Regions from separate parts of the Herbaspirillum sp. GW822-FHT03A08 genome, predicted to be linked through region 1. Evidence: predicted binding sites of a transcription regulator. Region 1 holds the regulator's gene; each other region holds the start of a gene.
What was found. The regulator HrcA, encoded in region 1, represses chaperone genes, less so after heat shock. The targets are predictions, from matches to a motif close to TTAGCACTCNNNNNNNNNGAGTGCTAA.
Positions count from the first base shown of each region.

Region 1 (6,414 bases):
CGTAGTCCTCGCAGCGCTCGTTGATCATGGCGACGCAGAATTGCAATTCTTCCACGATGTCCGGCGCGGCGGCGCGCATTTTCTCGCTGTGCTGGACTTCAATCGTCAGCACTTCATTTTCCTTCAGCACGAACTTGCTCATGCCGTCGTCATCGCGCAGGTAGCTGAGGCAGTCGACCCAGGCGTTCATGTTGCGGCCGTAGAAATCGGGGAAGCCGAACACTTTCTCGCATTCGCTGTGAAAGCTGTCCCAATCGGTAATGAGTTCGCCATTCAGGCGGGCGGTTGGCATGATTATTTTTTCTCCGCGCCCGCAGGCGAATCGGGTTTGGGATCGGTGACGAAACCAAGTTTGTTGAGACCGTTGCTTTGTGCCGCCGACATCACATCCGCAATCACTTCATAACGCGTCGCCTTGTCGGCGCGCAGCTGGACTTCCGGCTGCGGTTGCTTGACGGCGGCTGCGCTCATGCGGTTGGTCAGTTCGGCCAGCGTGACGGGCTGGTCTTGCCAGTAGAGTTTGCCGGCAGCATCGATGGCGACGCTGATGGTTTGCGGTTTTTCCGGCGCCGGCGCGGATTTGGCGGTCGGCAGGTCGAGTTGCAAAGAGTGTGTAAACAACGGCGCCGAGAGGATGAAAATCACCAGCAGCACCAGCATCACGTCGACCATCGGCGTGACGTTGATCTCGGCCATCGGGCCGGAGTGCTGATTGTCGTTGAAGCCGCCGAAGCTCATGATTGCCTCTCGCCGACGCGCTCGCCGGTCGTCAGGTAAGCGTGCAGGTCGTGTGCAAAGCCGTCCAGTTCCGCCAGCGTCAGGCGGTTGATGCGCGTGAAGGCGTTGTAGGCCAGCACGGCAGGAATCGCCACCACCAGGCCGAGCGCGGTCATGATCAGCGCTTCGCCGACCGGGCCGGCGACCTTGTCGATTTGCACGGTGCCGCTGGCCGATACCGCCGCCAGCGCGTGATAGATGCCCCAGACCGTACCGAACAGGCCGACGAAGGGCGCGGTCGAGCCTACCGACGCCAGCAGCGTCAGACCGCGTTCAAGCCGTGCCGAGACCCGGTTGATTTCACGGCGCAGCGTGCGCGTGATCAGTTCGCCCGGATCTGTGGCGGCGTTCAGCGACGGCGCGCCTTGCTGTTTGGAGGAAATGCTGGCGGCTTCGGACGAGCGCAGCGCCAGAGGAATATAGATTTCTTCGCTGTCGACGGTTTGCATGACGGCGATGGCGTCGGTCAGCGTCGGTGCTTTCCAGAAACCGTCCAGCGCATTGCTGCTGCGGCGGATGCGCCAGGAACTCCAGGTTTTGGAAAGAATGTAGTACCAGCTTGCAATAGACATCAGTAGCAAGATGTAAGCGACGGCATGTGACACGGCGTCGCCCTGTGCCCAGTAATGGGCGAATCCAACGGTTTGTTCCATGGTGTGTTCTCTTGGTTAACGACAGAGTTAATGGCAATCCGTTGGAGCGGTCATTCGTGAAAAGATTCGCAGCAGATTCACAGCAAATCAGATCCGGCGCGCGAGAAAACAGGCGCGCCGGATCGGGATGACTTACTTCAGTCCCAGTACATCCTGCATGTCGTACAAACCGGTCGACTTGTCAGCGAGGAAGCGCGCGGCGCGCAGGCTGCCGTGGGCGTAGGTGACGCGGCTGGACGATTTATGGGTGATTTCGATACGCTCGCCGATACCGGCAAACAGCACAGTGTGGTCGCCGACGATGTCGCCGCCGCGGATGGCGGAGAAGCCGATCGACGACGGATCGCGTTCGCCGGTGATGCCTTCGCGGGCGTAGACGGCAACGTCATCGAGCTTGACACCGATGGCGTCGGCAATGACTTCGCCCATTTTCAGCGCGGTGCCGGATGGCGCATCGACCTTGTGGCGATGGTGCGCTTCGATGATTTCAATGTCGTAGCCATGTGTAAAACTCTTGGCTGCCATTTCCAGCAGCTTGAGCGTGACGTTAACGCCGATGCTCATGTTGGGCGCCTGCATGATGGCGGTCTTGGTCGCCGCGGCAGCGATGGCGTCCTTGGCTTCCTGTTCCAGGCCGGTGGTGCCGATGACCATCTTGATGCCGTGCGCGGCACAGTACTCGGCGTGCTTCAGGGTGCCTTCCGGACGCGTGAAATCGATCAGGACGTCAACATTGGCCAGGCCTTTGGCAAGGTCGGATTCAATCGTCACGTTGGCGGGCTTGCCGAGAAAGGACGCGGCATCGGTGCCCAGGCTTGGCGATCCGGGCACGTCCAGTGCGCCGGCCAGAACCATGTCATCGGCGTTCTGGATGGCTTCGATCAGCATGCGGCCCATGCGGCCGGAAGCGCCGGCTACGGCGATTTTCAGTGCGCTCATATTGCTAAAATCTTACTTGTTCGTGATGGTCGGGGCGACCGGCGTGTCGGACAGCTCAGGCATAGCGCCTTTCTTGGAACCGGCGATCAGGGACAGATATTCCTGCTCGGTCGGCAAGTCGTTGCCGCCTTCGTAGCGGTCCATCAGGTTTTCCTTGAAGAACACCGAGACGCGGCTGCTCATGATTTCGCCGTTGCCCTTGGCCAGGCGGAATTCATAATCCCAGCGATCCGAGTGGAACACGTCGGTCAGCAGCGGTGTGCCCAGGACGAAGCGAACCTGCTCGCGTGTCATGCCGGGTTTGAGCTGGGCGACCATTTCCTTGGAAACGAAGTTGCCTTGCTGGATGTCGATACGATAAGGTTTGAAGAAGCCGAACAGGCTGCCGTCCTTCTTGATCACATGCACGCCGCTTGCGTCAGCCGATGCTGCGCCTTCTGCCGGTTTGTTGGATGCACAGCCGGACAGCAGGGAGCCCAGCGCGATCAGCGCGAGGGCGGTAATACGGTAGGAAGGCAACATTCGCATAAAGATTTCAATTGGTTGAGCAATTGTGCTAAAACGCTATATGATAAAGCAGATAACCCGATTTTTACTGAAACATGCCTAATAATCCATCCGAACTGAAAGCCAGCGGCCTCAAAGCTACTCTGCCGCGTCTGAAAATCCTGGAAATCTTCCAAAATACCGAGGTGCGCCACCTCAGTGCGGAAGACGTCTACAAAATCCTTCTGGCCGACAATCTGGACGTGGGGCTGGCAACGGTCTACCGCGTGCTGACCCAGTTCGAGCAGGCAGGCCTGTTGCAGCGCAATCACTTCGAAACCGGCAAGGCCGTGTTCGAACTGAATGAAGGCTCGCACCATGACCATCTCGTTTGCCTGGATTGCGGCAAGGTCGAAGAGTTTTTCGACGCCGAAATCGAAAAGCGCCAGGTCAAGATTGCTCAGGAGCACGGTTTCGAGATTGCCGACCATGCGCTGGCGCTCTACGGACATTGCCGGGATTGCCAGAAAACCAAGAAGTAACCAAGCGGCAGATGCGGTATTCCGCTGCAATTCAGCGACCGTTCAGCATTATTTGTAAAAAGCCATCCGGCAGCAATACCGGATGGCTTTTTTATTGTCTGTCCTGCGCGCGTAAAGTTGGGTAAGGCGTTTGCAACATTCCTGCTGCTTGCAGCTTCAGCTGTTGCTCAGCGCGCTCGACAACAATTTGGCAGTGATGTCGACAATGGGAATCACGCGTTCGTACGCCATGCGCGTCGGACCGATCACACCCAGCGTGCCGACGATCTTGCCGTTGACCTCATACGGTGCGGTGACGATGCTCATGTCGTCCATCGGCACCAGTTGCGATTCGCCGCCGATGAAGATCTGCACGCCGGTGGCTTTGCTCGATACGTCCAGCAACTGCATCAGGCTGGTCTTCTGTTCAAACATGTCAAACAGCTTGCGCAGGGACGTCATGTTCGACGACAGATCGGACACGCTCAGCAGATTGCGTTCGCCGGAAATCACGACGTTGTCGGACTCATCCGCCATGGCATCGCTGCCGGCTTCGACTGCTGCCTGCATCAGGCTGGTCATGTCGTCGCGCAGCTGGCGCAGTTCGTTTTGCAGGCGCAGGCGGACTTCGTCGAAGCCGAGGCCGCCGTAGTGCTGGTTGATGTAGTTCGCGGCCTGCACCAGTTGCGACGGCGTGTAATCGACGTCGGTCAGCAGCAGGCGGTTCTGCACGTCGCCGCGCGGGCCGACGATCACCAGCAGGATGCGTTTTTCGGACAGGCGCAGGAATTCGATTTGCTGGAAGATGGACTCACGCTTGGGCGTCATGACCACGCCGGCGAATTGCGACAGCGACGACAACACCTGCGCCGCGTTGGAAATGATCTTCTGCGGCGAGTTGATCTGCGAGCGCGATTGCAGTTTGGTTTCCAGCGTCGCTTCGTCGATGGCGTCGATCGATTCGATGGTCAGCAAGGTGTCGACGAACACGCGATAGCCGCGCGGCGTCGGAATCCGTCCGGCGGAAGTGTGCGGGCTGGCGACGAAGCCCATGTCTTCCAGGTCGGCCATGACGTTGCGGATGGTCGCCGGCGACAGTTCGAGTCCCGAAATCTTGGAGAGCGCGCGTGAGCCGACTGGCTGGCCGTCGGCGATATACCGTTCGACCAGTGCCTTGAGCAGGGTTTGAGCGCGATTGTCTAGTTGCATGTCTTCATTCTAACGACCCGGCGGCAGGCCTGCCAGCGTCTTCTCATTTATATGTGCTCAGCTGCTCAGGCTGCCAGCCAGTTTGCCAGTTCCGTCAGGTCGGTGCAGACCGCGTCGGGACGCACGTGGTCGGGCAACTCGCGTTTGAAGCGGTTCATCCAGACGGCACGCAGGCCGGCTTGCTGGGCGCCAAGCACGTCCAGGGTGAGATCGTCGCCGACGTAGACGGTCTGCTCCGGTGCGACGTCCAGCGCCGTGCAGGCTGCGTGGAAGATGGTCGGATCAGGTTTGGCTGTGCCGAATTGGTGCGCGGCAATGGAAATCTCGAAATGCTCCGCCAGCCCGATACGGCCAAGATCGGCAAAGCCGTTGGAGACGGTGCCGAGCCTGACGCGCGGTTTCAGTTGCAGCAAGCCAGGAACGACATCGTCGAAGGGCGTGACCGCATTGCGGCCGGTGGTGAAGATTTCCATGGCCGGATCAGCCAGCGCCGGGTCTTCGCCATGCTCGGCCAGCACGTCGCTCAGCGCCGCATGACGCAAGGCCCACAGGTTGATCTTGTATTTCGGGTCGCTCTTCGCCAGCAGCATGCGGCGTGCGCGCAGACTCTCTATCGTTTCCCGTTGGACCACGCCCGGAGCATGTTGGCGCAGCCAGTCGTACAACTGGCTTTCGGCCAGGTGCAGGACCGGCTCGATTGCCCAGAGCGTATCGTCGAGGTCGAACAGGACGGCCTGTATATGTGTTTTGTTCATCAAAATCGATTCAGAGTCGTCTAAATTATGCTTTAATCCGCAGCATGTGGCCTATCAAATTACCCGTGCAGGCGGCAACGCCAAAAACCATCGCGATCGTCGGCAAATTTCATGCCGTCGGCATCGCGCAGTCTTTATCCGATATTGCAGCGTTTCTGGAAGCGCACGGTCACACGATCGTGTTTGAAGCAGAGACGGCGCAAAACGTTGCCCTGGAAGGCTACGATGCCATGTCGCCGGAGCAGATCGGCCAGTTCGCCGATGCCGCCATTGTGGTCGGCGGCGACGGCACCATGCTCGGCATCGCTCGCCAGCTTGCGCCTTTCAACGTGCCGCTGATCGGGATCAACCAGGGCCGGCTGGGTTTCATGACGGATATTTCGCTAGACCGCATGATACCGGTATTGGCCGATATGCTGGATGGAAAAGTGGATGCCGAGACGCGCTCGCTGCTGGAGGCGACGGTGTTCCGCGACGGTGAACAGATTTTCAACGCGCTGGCGTTTAACGACGTGGTGGTAGCGCGCGGCGCCTCGTCCGGCATGGTCGAACTGACCGTTGAGGTCGACGGCCGGTTCATGTACAACCAGCGCTCGGACGGCCTGATCGTGGCCACGCCGACCGGTTCGACTGCCTACGCCTTGTCGGCCGGCGGCCCGATCCTGCATCCGAGTTTGCATGGCATCGTGCTGGTGCCGATTGCGCCGCATGCCTTGTCAAATCGTCCGATCGTGATTCCCGACTCTTGCGAAATCTCGATCCGCGTCGTCAACGGTCGCGACATCAGCGCCAATTTCGACATGCAATCGCTGACCAGTCTGACCCATGGCGACCTGATCGTCATCAAACGCTCCGCACACAAGATTACTTTCTTGCACCCTGAGGGTTGGAGCTACTACGACACGCTGCGGCAGAAACTTCACTGGAACGAATACCCCTCTGTAGAAGGCCGTTTACAATAACGACCAGTCTCCGTATCCGTGGCGCGTCTGCGGGTACGGCAAGCAATATTTCCAAAACATCACTACAAAATCCCATGCTGCGTACCCTGTCGATTCGTGATTTCGTTATCGT
Region 1 covers NZ_JBXANR010000004.1:243,964-250,377, reverse strand. Annotated here, with positions in the region: gene AC1RN6_RS14345 (barstar family protein) at 1-292, opposite strand, end outside; gene AC1RN6_RS14340 (ExbD/TolR family protein) at 295-738, opposite strand; gene AC1RN6_RS14335 (MotA/TolQ/ExbB proton channel family protein) at 735-1,430, opposite strand; gene dapB (4-hydroxy-tetrahydrodipicolinate reductase) at 1,563-2,369, opposite strand; gene AC1RN6_RS14325 (outer membrane protein assembly factor BamE) at 2,382-2,891, opposite strand; gene fur (ferric iron uptake transcriptional regulator) at 2,972-3,397, shown strand; gene hrcA (heat-inducible transcriptional repressor HrcA) at 3,554-4,585, opposite strand; gene AC1RN6_RS14310 (HAD family hydrolase) at 4,651-5,340, opposite strand; gene AC1RN6_RS14305 (NAD kinase) at 5,385-6,302, shown strand; gene recN (DNA repair protein RecN) at 6,377-6,414, shown strand, end outside.

Region 2 (6,414 bases), on a different contig from region 1:
CCGCGTGATCGGCGCCTCGGGCGAGCTGACGGGTTTTGCCGGCGGCCTCAAGGCCAAGGAGCTGCTGCTCACGCTGGAAGGCGCGCATGCCTTGCATAACAAGCCCGGCACAGGTGTTCCGCAAAAGCGCCGCAGCAAGCTGCCGGATCCGAATCAGAGTTTGCTGTTTGCGGACTGACTGCGCATGACGGCGTAGAAGTAGAAATTCTCCGGACAATAAAAAAGGCCTCGATTGCTCGAGGCCTTTTTTGTACAGCGCGAAGCTGGTGTGGAAAGGTCTGTGCTTTCCGGTGCGCCCGCATTCCGGAGAATGCAGGCGCAGCCGAATTACATCATGCCGTCCATACCGCCCATGCCGCCCATACCACCCATGCCGCCTGGCATACCGCCAGCCGACTTGTCTTCCGGCAATTCAGCAACCAGTGCGTCGGTTGTCAGAATCAGGCCGGCAACCGATGCTGCGTTTTGCAGAGCGGAGCGGGTGACCTTTGCTGGGTCCAGAACGCCCAGTTCAACCAGATCGCCGTAGGTGCCGTTGGCAGCGTTGTAACCGTAGTTACCCGAACCAGCCAGAACCGCATTGATCACGACCGAAGGTTCGTCGCCTGCGTTGAACACGATCTGACGCAGTGGCTCTTCGACAGCGCGCAGAACGATCTTGATGCCGGCTTCCTGATCGGCGTTGTCGCCCTTCAGGTTCTTGACGTTAGCGCGAGCGCGCAGCAGGGCAACGCCGCCGCCTGGCACAACGCCTTCTTCGACAGCTGCGCGAGTAGCGTGCAGAGCATCTTCAACGCGTGCTTTCTTTTCCTTCATTTCGACTTCGGTGGCTGCGCCAACCTTGATCAGAGCAACGCCGCCTGCCAGCTTGGCAACGCGTTCTTGCAGCTTTTCACGATCGTAGTCGGAAGTCGCTTCTTCGATTTGCGCGCGGATTTGCTTGACGCGTGCTTCGATAGCGATGGCTTCGCCGTTGCCGTCGATGATGGTGGTGTTTTCCTTGCCGATTTCGATGCGCTTGGCTTGGCCCAGTTCAGCCAGAGTGGCTTTTTCCAGAGTCAGGCCGACTTCTTCAGCGATCACCTGGCCGCCGGTCAGGATAGCGATGTCTTCCAGCATTGCCTTGCGACGGTCGCCAAAGCCAGGAGCCTTGACAGCTGCAGTCTTCAGGATGCCGCGGATGTTGTTCACAACCAGAGTTGCCAGTGCTTCGCCTTCGACATCTTCAGCGATGATCAGCAGCGGACGGCCGGCCTTGGCCACTTGTTCCAGGATTGGCAGCAGGTCACGGATGTTCGAAACCTTCTTGTCGAACAGCAGGACGAATGGGTTTTCCAGAGCAACAACTTGCTTCTCTTGGTTGTTGATGAAGTATGGCGACAGGTAGCCGCGGTCGAATTGCATACCTTCGACGATGTCCAGTTCGTTTTCCAGCGACTTGCCGTCTTCCACGGTGATGACGCCTTCTTTACCGACTTTGTCCATTGCCTTGGCAATGATGTCGCCAATATCGGAATCCGAGTTAGCCGAGATCGAGCCGACTTGAGCGATTTCCTTGCTGGTAGTTGTTGGCTTTGCCAGCAGCTTGACTTCGCCGACGATGGCGGTGACAGCCTTGTCGATGCCGCGCTTCAGGTCGGTTGGGTTGAAACCTGCTGCAACGTACTTGAAGCCTTCGCGAACGATAGCTTGTGCCAGCACGGTAGCGGTAGTTGTACCGTCGCCGGCGTTGTCGGAAGTCTTGGAGGCAACTTCTTTAACCAGTTGCGCGCCCATGTTTTCCAGCTTGTCTTTCAGTTCGATCTCTTTCGCAACCGAAACGCCGTCCTTGGTGACGGTCGGGGCGCCGAAGCTACGCTCCAGAACCACGTTGCGGCCCTTAGGACCCAGAGTTACCTTAACTGCGTTTGCCAGGATGTTGACGCCATTGACGATTTTTGCACGTGCGTCATCGCCGAAAATTACTTGTTTTGCTGCCATGTTGGATTCTCCAAAATTCGTTTGTATTGCGATTGAACCGGCTTATTCAGCTTCGATCCGAGTGTTCGCTGCAGGCGCAATGCGTTTACATCGCGCCAATGCAGAGGAGGCCGATTATTTTTCGACGACGGCGAACAGGTCTTCTTCGCGCATGACCAGCAGTTCCTGGCCATCGATCTTCACGGCTTGGCCGGAGTACTTACCGAACAGAACGCGGTCGCCGACCTTGACTGCCAGCGGACGGACCTTGCCGTCATCCAGGATCTTGCCGTTGCCGACTGCCAGGATTTCGCCTTGATCTGGCTTTTCAGTTGCTGCGTCAGGCAGCACGATACCGGATGCGGTCTTGGTTTCTTGGTCGAGACGCTTGACGATAACGCGATCGTGCAAAGGACGAAGGCTCATGAAAACTCCTTAAAATTCAATAAGTTATAGATAATTGCGGCATTGGCTGCAAAGTTGTACTTAAGCCCTGCAGCAAGAAATCCGTGCCACATCGGAAAAGTGGGTAGGTCAGGAGGAGTTGTTAGCACTCTCCCCTAACGAGTGCTAAGTATAGGGGCGGAGTGGGGGTTTTTCAAGAGCGGGGTTGATTCAGGAGTTAATTAAACCGATCCCGGATCTTTGCCTGCGGTCTGCGCTGAGAGATTTGCATGTTGAAAACGTTCCGCCAGAGAGTCGACAGATGCTCGCATCCGGGGTGTCCACTTGAAACGACCGGCGCAGAAAACAATGCGACAGAGCCTCAGGCTGATGCCGCACACGCAAGATCGCGCGGCGTGTTGTCCAGATGCCGCGCCAGCACATCCAGAAATGCCTTGACCTTGGCAGATCCTCGCCGGCTGGCGGGATACATCGCATACACACCGACCCCCATCGGCCCCGGATTGACGCTGTAGCCATCCAGCACCCTGACCAGCGTGCCTGCTGCGATCTGGTCGCGCACCAGCCAGTCGGCGAGCATGGCGAGGCCGATGCCGTCCACGATGGCGCTGCGTAGCATCTCTGAGTTATTGATCGACAGGTTGCCGCTGACATCGATCTCCTCAATCGGCGCATTACTGTCACCCTTCAATTGGAAGCGCCAACCGCGGCGGGGTATGTCGAAGGGAAACACGACGCAATTGTGCTGCAATAAATCGTTTGGTTTCTGCGGCACGCCATGGGCGGCAAGATAGGCCGGGCTGGCGCAGATGAAGCGCTCCTGGCTGGTCAGCAGGCGGGCAATCAGATTGGGCTGCGTCTCCGGGGTGCTGATCCGGATCGCCACATCGATGGACTCGTCGACCATGTTGCTGAAGTTGTCGCTGAGATAGAACTCAAGTTGCAGTTTGGGATAGCGCCGGTTCATCTCGCCGAGAATGGGAGAGAAATGTACTGACGCCAAAGCAAAGGGCGCAGTAACGCGCAGCGGGCCTTGCGGTTCTCGGTCCTGAGTTGAGGCGGCATTGTCGGCGGCGTCCAGCGTCTCCAGGATATTCAGCGCATTTTCAAAATAGATGCGACCGCTATCGGTCAGCGTGACACTGCGCGTCGAGCGGTTCAGCAAGGTCGCGCCGAGACGTTTCTCCAGCGCATCAATCAGGCGGACCACCGAGGAGGGCGCCACACCCAGGTGGCGCGCGGCGGATGAAAAGCCGCCGGTGCTGGCAACCAGCGAAAACGCTTTCAATTCAGAGAATCGGTCCATGGCCACCTTTGCGTCTCACGCAATAGCATTTTCGAATTTCTCCATCTTATCAGGGCCAGGTCTAAAAGTTAGAGTGAGTCCGTCGCGCTAATGATCGGTTGATAAATAAAAATCAACAGGGAAGTTAGCCAGGATTTGGCACCTCTGCCAGCAGTTTCTCGTCATTTTCCCTTGTTCTATTTGCAGATCGTACAGGAGTACATCCATGAACCATACCGTCCGGGCCGCAACTGCTGACATTGCCGGTGTCTCCAATGTCGCCGATGTCGCCGATGTCGATGGCGGAGCCGTCATTACACCGGCGGCCGGCGATGCCGGTACAGGTAGCGACGCTGGTTTCCTGATCCGGGCGCCGCACATCAATATGGTCGACTTTCGCAAGACGCTGTCCGCCGTGATCGATTCGGACACCGCCAAACTGCCTGACGGCGCGACACCGGGATTGCTATGCAGCAAGCAAGGGGCCGCCAACGCGCGAGCTTATGTTGCGCTCTATCGGGAGTCTATCGGCAAGTTGTTGCCGGATCTGCTGCAAGGCGCCGGACAAGACCAACCTGATCTGCCGCGCCAGCTCGATACCTTGCTCGAATGCGCATTCCATGAACTGGGGGCGCTGGTTGACGTCAGCGCCGCCGCGAGCCGGCGCTCGCTGGATCGCTATCGTAATTACGCCGAGCATATTTTCAGCAGCACTCCGAACGGGCTGCTTGTGATGGACGGCAAATACAAGGTGCGTTCGTGTAACCCGGTGATGCGGCGCATTCTCGGACTGGCGCCGGAGCAAGATGTCGACGGCTTGTCCTTACAGGAAATTTTCAAAGTGCCGGCCTTGTACCGCTCGGCTGCCTCAGTCATCACCACCGGCATGCCGCATCAGGGCATCCATCTGGTCGACGACGACGGTGTCGATCGCACCGGCAATTACCAGTTCGGACTGTCATGCATCGATGACGGCGAGGAGCGTTTGCTGTTGCTGGTGGCGCATGACATTTCCACCGTGCTGGAAGCAAAGGCCGCGCTGAGCGAAAGCGAAGAACGTTTTCGCTTGTCGTTTCATCAGGCTGCGGTCGGGCTGGCTCACATCGGCGAGAACGGCGATATCCTGCGCAGCAATCAGAAGTTGCAGCAAGTGCTCGGTTACGGCGAGCAGGAATTGCGAAAGATGAGGCTCGATGATATTGCCCATCCGGACGATGCCGCTGACCACCGCGTCATGCGCCGCCGCATCTTGACCGGACAGATACGGGACTACGTGCGCGAGCGGCGCTACCTGCGCAGCAACGGCGACATCATGTGGGGGCAGGTGACTGTTTCATCGATGAAGGACAGTCACGGCAAGGTGCGTTATATCGCCGCCATCGAAGACATCACAGAACGAAAAACCGCCGAAGACACGATGCGCCATCTGGCCAGCCATGACACGCTGACGGGACTGCCGAATCGCAGTCTGCTGATGGAACGCCTGGCCGCGTCGATCGAGCGTGCTCATGGCTCGACGCAGTCGCTGGCATTGTTGTTCATAGATCTGGACCGCTTCAAGAATATCAACGACAGTCTCGGCCACGACGTCGGCGACCAGGTTATCGTGGAAGTGTCGCGCAGATTGAAACTCGGCGTGCGCGCCGGCGATACCGTGGCGCGCCTGGGTGGCGATGAATTTGTGGTGCTGCTGGACAATGCCGGTCATCCGGACAATGTCGGCACCGTCGCCAAGAAAATCATTGATGCCGTTGCCGAACCGATGTTCCTGAGCGGCCACGAACTGTACCTGAGCAGCAGCATCGGCATCAGCATGTACAGCAAGGACGGCGACAACAGCGCCACGTTGCTCAAGCACGCCGACACCGCGATGTACCAGGCAAAGCAGAGCGGCAAGGGCCGCTATAAATTCTACGTTCACGAAATGGGCAAGGACGCGCTGGAAGCGCTGCGTCTTGAAGCGGCGCTGCGCCGCGCGCTGGAACGCGAGGAGTTCGTGCTGGCCTACCAGCCGCAGGTTGATATCGCGAGCGGGCGTATCGTCGGCTTCGAGGCATTGATCCGCTGGCATCCGCCCGGCAAAGCCATGATCTATCCCGACAAGTTCATCGCGTTGACGGAAGAAACCGGTCTGATCGTGCCGATCGGCGAGTGGGTGCTGGAGACGGCCTGCCGCCAGATCACTGCATGGCAACGCGCCGGCCTCGGCCACGATCTGAAGATGTCCGTCAATTTGTCGGCTACGCAGTTTCGCCAGGACGACATCGTCGAGATGGTGCGTCGCACGCTTCTGCGTACCGGCTGCGTAGCTGAGAGCCTGGTGCTGGAGATCACTGAAAGCGTGGTGATGGAAAACCCGGAAGCGACCGTCGAGACTCTGCGCCAGCTGAGCGCGATGGGTGTGCGCCTGGCCATCGATGACTTCGGTACCGGCTATTCCAGCTTGAGCTACCTCAAGCGATTTCCGATTCATACCCTCAAGATCGATCGCAGTTTTATCCGCGACATCGATGTCGATAGCGACGACGCGGAAATCGTGAAGGCTGTCATCGCGCTGGCGCACGTCATGAACCGCAACATCGTCGCCGAGGGTGTGGAGGACGGTGTGCAGCTGGATTTCCTGCGGCATCACGGTTGCGACCAGGCGCAGGGCTATTACTTCGGCAAAGGTGTCGTGCAAGGCGACGCGACCAAATTACTGGAGCTACAGGGCTTGTGTGATCAGGCGGTAGGGCACGCAGGGCTGCGCACTGCCGGCATCAAGG
Region 2 covers NZ_JBXANR010000001.1:849,498-855,911, reverse strand. Annotated here, with positions in the region: gene AC1RN6_RS03950 (methylated-DNA--[protein]-cysteine S-methyltransferase) at 1-178, shown strand, start outside; gene groL (chaperonin GroEL) at 328-1,980, opposite strand; gene groES (co-chaperone GroES) at 2,095-2,385, opposite strand; gene AC1RN6_RS03935 (LysR family transcriptional regulator) at 2,726-3,670, opposite strand; gene AC1RN6_RS03930 (sensor domain-containing protein) at 3,876-6,414, shown strand, end outside.
Region 2: groES (co-chaperone GroES) is a predicted target of HrcA. The motif match lies at 2,507-2,533, and genes of this name have one in related genera.

Region 3 (6,414 bases), on a different contig from region 1:
GCCCGATGGCGCGCGGTGAAATCACCGTAGTGCAGACGCTGGTGTTTTCCGGCGTGATCGGCGGCATGGGCATGTGGGTGCTGTTCAACCTGGTCAATCCACTGACCATGTGGCTGACGCTGGCGACTTTCGTCGGCTATGCCGTCATCTATACCATCATCCTCAAGCCGTCGACGCCGCAAAATATCGTCATCGGCGGCCTGTCCGGTGCGATGCCGCCGGCATTGGGCTGGGCGGCAGTCGCTAATGACGTGCCGATGCAAGCCTGGATTCTGGTGCTGATCATCTTTATCTGGACGCCGCCGCACTTTTGGGCGCTGGCGATGTACCGCCGCGACGACTATGCGAAATCCGGCCTGCCGATGCTACCTGTCACGCATGGCATGAAGTTCACCCAGCTGCAGATCCTGCTGTACACGATTGCGCTATTCGCCACCACCATGCTGCCGTTCGCCGTCGGCATGAGCGGCCTGATCTATCTCGCCAGCGCCGTCGTGCTGGGCGCGATTTTCTTCTATTACTCCTGGCAGATTTATCGCCACTACACGGACCTGATCGCGCGCAAGGCGTTTACCTATTCGATCATTTATCTGTCCCTGTTGTTTGCGGTGCTGCTGGTGGACCACTATTTCCTGTTCAGGACTTTCTGATGAAGCGTTTGCGTTCGTTGTTGCCGGCAGCGTTGCTGGCCTTGTCGACCTTGATGCTGGCGGCCTGCCAGGGCAATACCGAGAAGTTCGTCAATACCGATGTCACCGGCCTGGAATACGCAAAGGACTTCGCACTGACCGATCACAACGGCAAACCGCGCACGCTGGCCGACTTCAAGGGCAAGGCGGTCGTGATGTTCTTCGGCTACACGCAGTGTCCTGACGTCTGCCCGACCACGATGGCCGAGATGGCCAATGTGATGAAGGAACTCGGGCCGCAGGCCGACAAGGTGCAGGTCCTGTTCGTTACTGTCGATCCGGCGCGCGATACTCCACAGATCCTGTCGCAGTATGTGCCGGCTTTCGACAAGCGTTTCCTCGGTTTGTATGGTGATGACGCCGCCACCGCCAAGGTCGCCAAGGAATTCAAGGTGTTCTTCCAGAAAGTACCGGGCAAGACGCCGGGCAGCTACACCATGGATCACACCGCAGGCAGCTACGTCTTCGATCCGCAGGGTCACATCCGTTTGTTCGTCAAACATGGCCAGGGCGCCGAACCCATCGTGCATGATTTGAAATTGCTGTTGTCGTGAATGCCGCTGTGCTAATGCAGCAGCGGCCCGATGCAGATCGGCAGATGGTCGCAAAGATGGCAAACAAAAGAAAAGGCGCTCTTTGAGCGCCTTTTTCATTACTACCGACTACTTTTGCAGATCAGGAAAACGCCTGCAGCGCACCCTTCATCTTCTTCAAGGCAACTGCTTCGATCTGGCGAATACGTTCGGCAGACACGCCGAATTCATCAGCCAGTTCGTGCAGCGTAGCGCCGCTGCCGTCGTCGTTGGCCAGCCAGCGTGCTTCCACGATGCGGCGTGAACGGTCATCCAGCTTGCTCAAGGCGGCTTCCAGACCTTCCGACTGCAGACGGTCGTATTGCTTGGCTTCCATCACGCGGGTCGGTTCGCTGTTGTCCGAGGACAGGTAAGCGATCGGCGCGAATTTGTCGTCTTCGTCGTCGGTCGGCGCTTCCAGTGCAACGTCGCGGCCGGACAGGCGGGTTTCCATCTCGATGACTTCTTCACGCTTGACGTCCAGTGTCTTGGCCAGCGCGTCGACTTGCGCCGGCGTCATGGCGTCCAGACCTTCCTTGTGGCTGCGCAGATTGAAGAACAGCTTGCGTTGGGCCTTGGTGGTCGCCACTTTGACCAGACGCCAGTTCTTCAGGATGTACTCGTGCATCTCGGCCTTGATCCAGTGCATCGCGTACGACACCAGACGCACGTTTTGATCCGGATCGAAGCGTTTGACCGCCTTCATCAGGCCGATATTGCCTTCTTGAATGAGGTCGGCGTGCGGCAGGCCGTAGCCCAGATAGCCGCGGGCGATCGAGACCACCAGGCGCAAGTGCGACAGCACCAGTTTTTGCGCTGCAGCGAGGTCATTCTTGTCACGCAGACTTTGCGCGAGCGAAACTTCTTCAGCCTGCGTCAGCATAGGCAGGCGATTGACGGCCGAAATGTAGGCGTCAATATTGCCCAGGCTGCCGGAGAAGCCGAGCGCAAGCGCATTGGTCTCGACGGGCATGAGTGCAGTAGCTGATTTCATTGATTCTCCTTGGTTCCTAAATGAGGAAGCGATGCGTAACGATGGTACGTAAATACAGCAATGCCTTAAAGCTGGAGTATTTCTATCAACTATTCTAGCACTCCTTCCAAGGGAGTGCTAATAACGAATCTGGAAGGAAGGAATAGCTAATTTCTATGGTTGCTTTTGATGCAATTGGCTTTCATCGCAAGAATTAGAGGGAATCTGAGGGCTAAAGTTGCTACTTTCAAGGAGAAAGCTGTAACAATTTTTGCAAGGCAACAATGAAATAAGGCGGTAATTTCTATCGAGAAATTACCGCCTTCATGAAAGCGGAAGCCAGGAGGAACGCAGTCAGGTCAGACGGGACAGATGCCGTTTGACCGACAACATGGCGCCGAACAAGCCGAGCAAGGCGCTCGCGCCCAGCAGGAAGGCGATGGCTTCGATGCTCGGCGGCGCCAGGCGGAATTCCGAGGCGTACAGGCGGGCGAAATCGGTGATGGCCATATTCAGCGGCTGCAACGCCAGCACCACCAGGCCCAGCGCCAGACCGCCAGCGCATAGTCCCAGCAGCGCGCCGGTGTAATAGAACGGACGATGGATAAAAGCGTTGGTCGCACCCAGCAGCCGTGAAACCTCGATTTCCTCGTACTGCGTCATGACTTGCAGGCGAATGGTATTAAACACCACAGCAACCACTACCGCGCCCAGCGTGATGCCCAGGAACATCAATACCAGCCGCAAAATGCGCAGCAGTGCCGCCAGACGCTTGACCCAGGCCGAGTCGATCTGCACCGTGTCGACGCCGGGCATGGCCTTCAGCTTCTGCGCGATGTCGTCGACGCGTCCGGCGTCCATGGCGTTCTGGAATCCCGAAAGTTTCAGGACATAACTGTCCGGCAATGGATTTGACCCCAGCGTCGCCAGCACGTCGTTGAGGCCGGTCTTGCTTTTGAGCGAGTCGAAGGCTTTTTCGCGCGGCGTGAACTCCACCTTGGCGGTGCTGCCGCTGCTTTGCAGGATGCCGTTGATGGTCGTACTGAGAGCCGTGGCCTTGTCGCGTGAGACGTCCATTTTCAGGAAGATGCTGATTTCCGGCTCGACGGCGAGCTGTTCCGACACCGGTCGCACGTTTTCCAGCACGGTCAGGCCGGCGAAGGGCAGCGCCAGCGCAATCGAGACCACCAGCACGTTGAGCACGAAATTGCCCGGCGAGCGCAGCAGGTGGCTGAAGGCATCGGCGAAGGCGAAGAAATGTTGGCGCAGCCAGTTCATTGCGAAATCTCCACCGGATGGCTGACGCCGTTGTGCCAGCCGTCGACGATGCGGCCGCGGTCCAGGTAGACGATGCGGTCGGCGCCGGTCAGGTATTGCTCGTCATGGGTGGAGATCAGGCAAGTCACGCCGACGCCATGGAAGGACTTCAGCGCGGCCAGCACCTTGTTGGCGTTGTCGCGGTCGAGATTGGCGGTAGGCTCGTCGGCCAGGATGATTTGCGGGCGGTTGACGATGGCGCGGGCAATCGCGACGCGCTGCTGTTCGCCGCCGGAGAGTTCTTGCGGACCGGAGGCAGCCTTATCGAGCAGGTCGACCTTGTCCAGTGCAGCGCGGGCGCGTTTTTCGGCGTCCGAGCGGGCGGCGCCGGTCACGATCAGCGGCAGCATCACGTTGGCGAGGATGCTGCGGTCCTGCAACAGGCGCTGTTGCTGGAAGATCAGGCCGAGGTTGCGGCGCAGATATGGCATGCCGGAGGGCTTGATGGCATTGATGCTCTGGCCGTTGACGCTGAGCGTGCCGCTGCTGGGGCGCTCCATGGCGGCGATCATTTTCAGCAAGGTGGATTTGCCGGCGCCGGACGGGCCGGCGAGGAACAGCAATTCGCCCTTTTGCACCGACAGCGTGATGTCGCGCAAGGCGAACACATCGCGCGAGTATTGTTTGGAGACCTTGGCGAATTCAATCATCGTCGGTTGTCTGATCTTTTCTTTTTGGCGTATTTCAGCTTTGTATAATTATTAATTTAACAATGCATCTACGAATTCTTCGGCATCGAAAGCTTGCAGGTCGTCGATCTTTTCACCCACGCCGATGAAGTACAGCGGCACCGGACGGGTCTTGGCGATCGCCGCCAGAATGCCGCCTTTGGCGGTGCCGTCCAGCTTGGTCACGACCAGCCCGGTCAGGCCGAGCGCATCGTCGAAAGCCTTGACCTGCGCCAACGCATTTTGGCCGGTATTGCCGTCGATGACCAGCAGTACTTCGTGCGGCGCGGTGTCCATGCCCTTGCCGATGACGCGTTTGATCTTCTTCAGTTCGTCCATCAGATGCAATTGTGTCGGCAGGCGGCCGGCGGTGTCGACCATCACGACGTTGGTGCCGCGCGCTGTGGCCGAATGCACGGCGTCGTAGGCGACGGCGGCCGGATCGCCGGATTCCTGCGAAATCACGGTGATGTTGTTGCGCTCGCCCCAGATCGTCAGTTGTTCGCGGGCGGCCGCGCGGAAGGTGTCGCCGGCGGCCAGCAGCACCGATTGGTCGTGCGCCTGCAAATGCTTGGCCAGCTTGCCGATGGTGGTGGTCTTGCCGGCGCCGTTGACGCCCGCGATCATCATCACCAGCGGTTGGTGGCGGCCCAGCACCAGCGGCTTCTGCAGCGGGCGCAGCATGTCGATCAGCAGCGCGCGCAGCGCCTGGCGTACCTGGTCGGCTTCGGTCAGTTTTTCGTCCCTGACCTTTTTCTTGAGCGAATCGAGCAGGAACTGGGTGGCTTCGACGCCGGCGTCCGAGACCAGCAGGGCGGATTCCAGCTCTTCGTAGAGGTCGTCGCCGATCTTGGCGCCGATGAACAGCGTGGTCAGGTTGCTGGAGGTCTTGGACAGGCCGCTTTTAAGGCGAGCCAGCCAGGAACGTTTGGCTTCCGGTGACGGCGCTGCGGCTTCGACGATTTCTTCAGCGACAGGCGCAGATACTGGCGCCGGCGCCGGTGTCTCGGGTGTTGCCGTAACGATTGGAGCGGCGACAGGAGCGGCGAGAACAGTGGCAGCGGGCGCGGCTTCCTTGGCGACGATGGGTTCTGGCTGGGGCTTTTTCTTGAAGAAACTAAACATCGGATGCTGGGCTGATTCGTCGAATGTGGCTGCGGTGTCGGATGAGGGCGTTTCCGGGAAGGAAAACGCGATGAACAAGGTACAATTGGCCCGGAATATTGCCGTCCGGGCACTCCTTGGCTAGCCCCCGCATTCTATCAGAGCACAGCGAATGAAATTGAAGATCAGCGCAATCCTGTCGACCGGTTTGTTATTTGGCTGCCTGGCGGCCCCGGGACCTGCCGCGCTGGCCCAGTCCGCGCCATCGGTCGCCTCGGAGTTTACGCTCCGAAACGGCATGAAAGTGATCGTCAAGGAAGACCATCGCGCACCCACGGCAGTGCAGATGGTCTGGTACAAGGTTGGCTCCATCGACGAAACCAACGGCACCACCGGCATCGCCCACGCGCTTGAGCACATGATGTTCAAGGGCACCAAAAAGCACAAAACCGGCGAATTCAGCCGCCTGGTCGCCGAACTGGGCGGCCGTGAGAACGCCTTCACCAATCGCGATTACACCGCCTATTTCCAGCAAGTCGAGCACACCCGCCTGGAAGCGGTCATGGCGCTGGAAGCCGATCGCATGCGCAATTTGCAGTTCGACAAGAACGAGTTTGCCAAGGAAATCCGCGTCGTCATGGAAGAGCGCCGCTGGCGCACCGATGATCAGCCGCAAGGCCTGATGAATGAAGCGCTGCACGCCGCCGCCTTCGTCGCACATCCCTATCATCATCCGGTGGTCGGCTGGATGGACGACCTGCAGAACATGACCATCGCCGATATCGAAGCCTGGTATCGCCGTTGGTACGCGCCCAACAACGCCACGCTGGTGATCAGCGGCGACGTCAGCGCCGACAAGGTGGCGGCGATGGCCGAGAAGTATTTCGGCAGCATTCCCGCTAAAACCATCGTGCGCGGCAAACCGCAAAACGAACCTGAGCAACATGGCCTGCGCCGTGTCACAGTCAAGGCGCCGGCAGAAAATCCCTATGTCATCCTGGCTTTCAAAGTGCCGACGCTGCGCGATGTCGAAAAGGACCAGGAAGCCTACGCGCTGGACGTACTGTCGGCGGTGCTGGATGGTTATGACA
Region 3 covers NZ_JBXANR010000002.1:664,582-670,995, forward strand. Annotated here, with positions in the region: gene cyoE (heme o synthase) at 1-650, shown strand, start outside; gene AC1RN6_RS08105 (SCO family protein) at 650-1,243, shown strand; gene rpoH (RNA polymerase sigma factor RpoH) at 1,365-2,255, opposite strand; gene ftsX (permease-like cell division protein FtsX) at 2,589-3,512, opposite strand; gene AC1RN6_RS08120 (cell division ATP-binding protein FtsE) at 3,509-4,201, opposite strand; gene ftsY (signal recognition particle-docking protein FtsY) at 4,253-5,344, opposite strand; gene AC1RN6_RS08130 (M16 family metallopeptidase) at 5,496-6,414, shown strand, end outside.
Region 3: rpoH (RNA polymerase sigma factor RpoH) is a predicted target of HrcA. The motif match lies at 2,350-2,376, and genes of this name have one in related genera.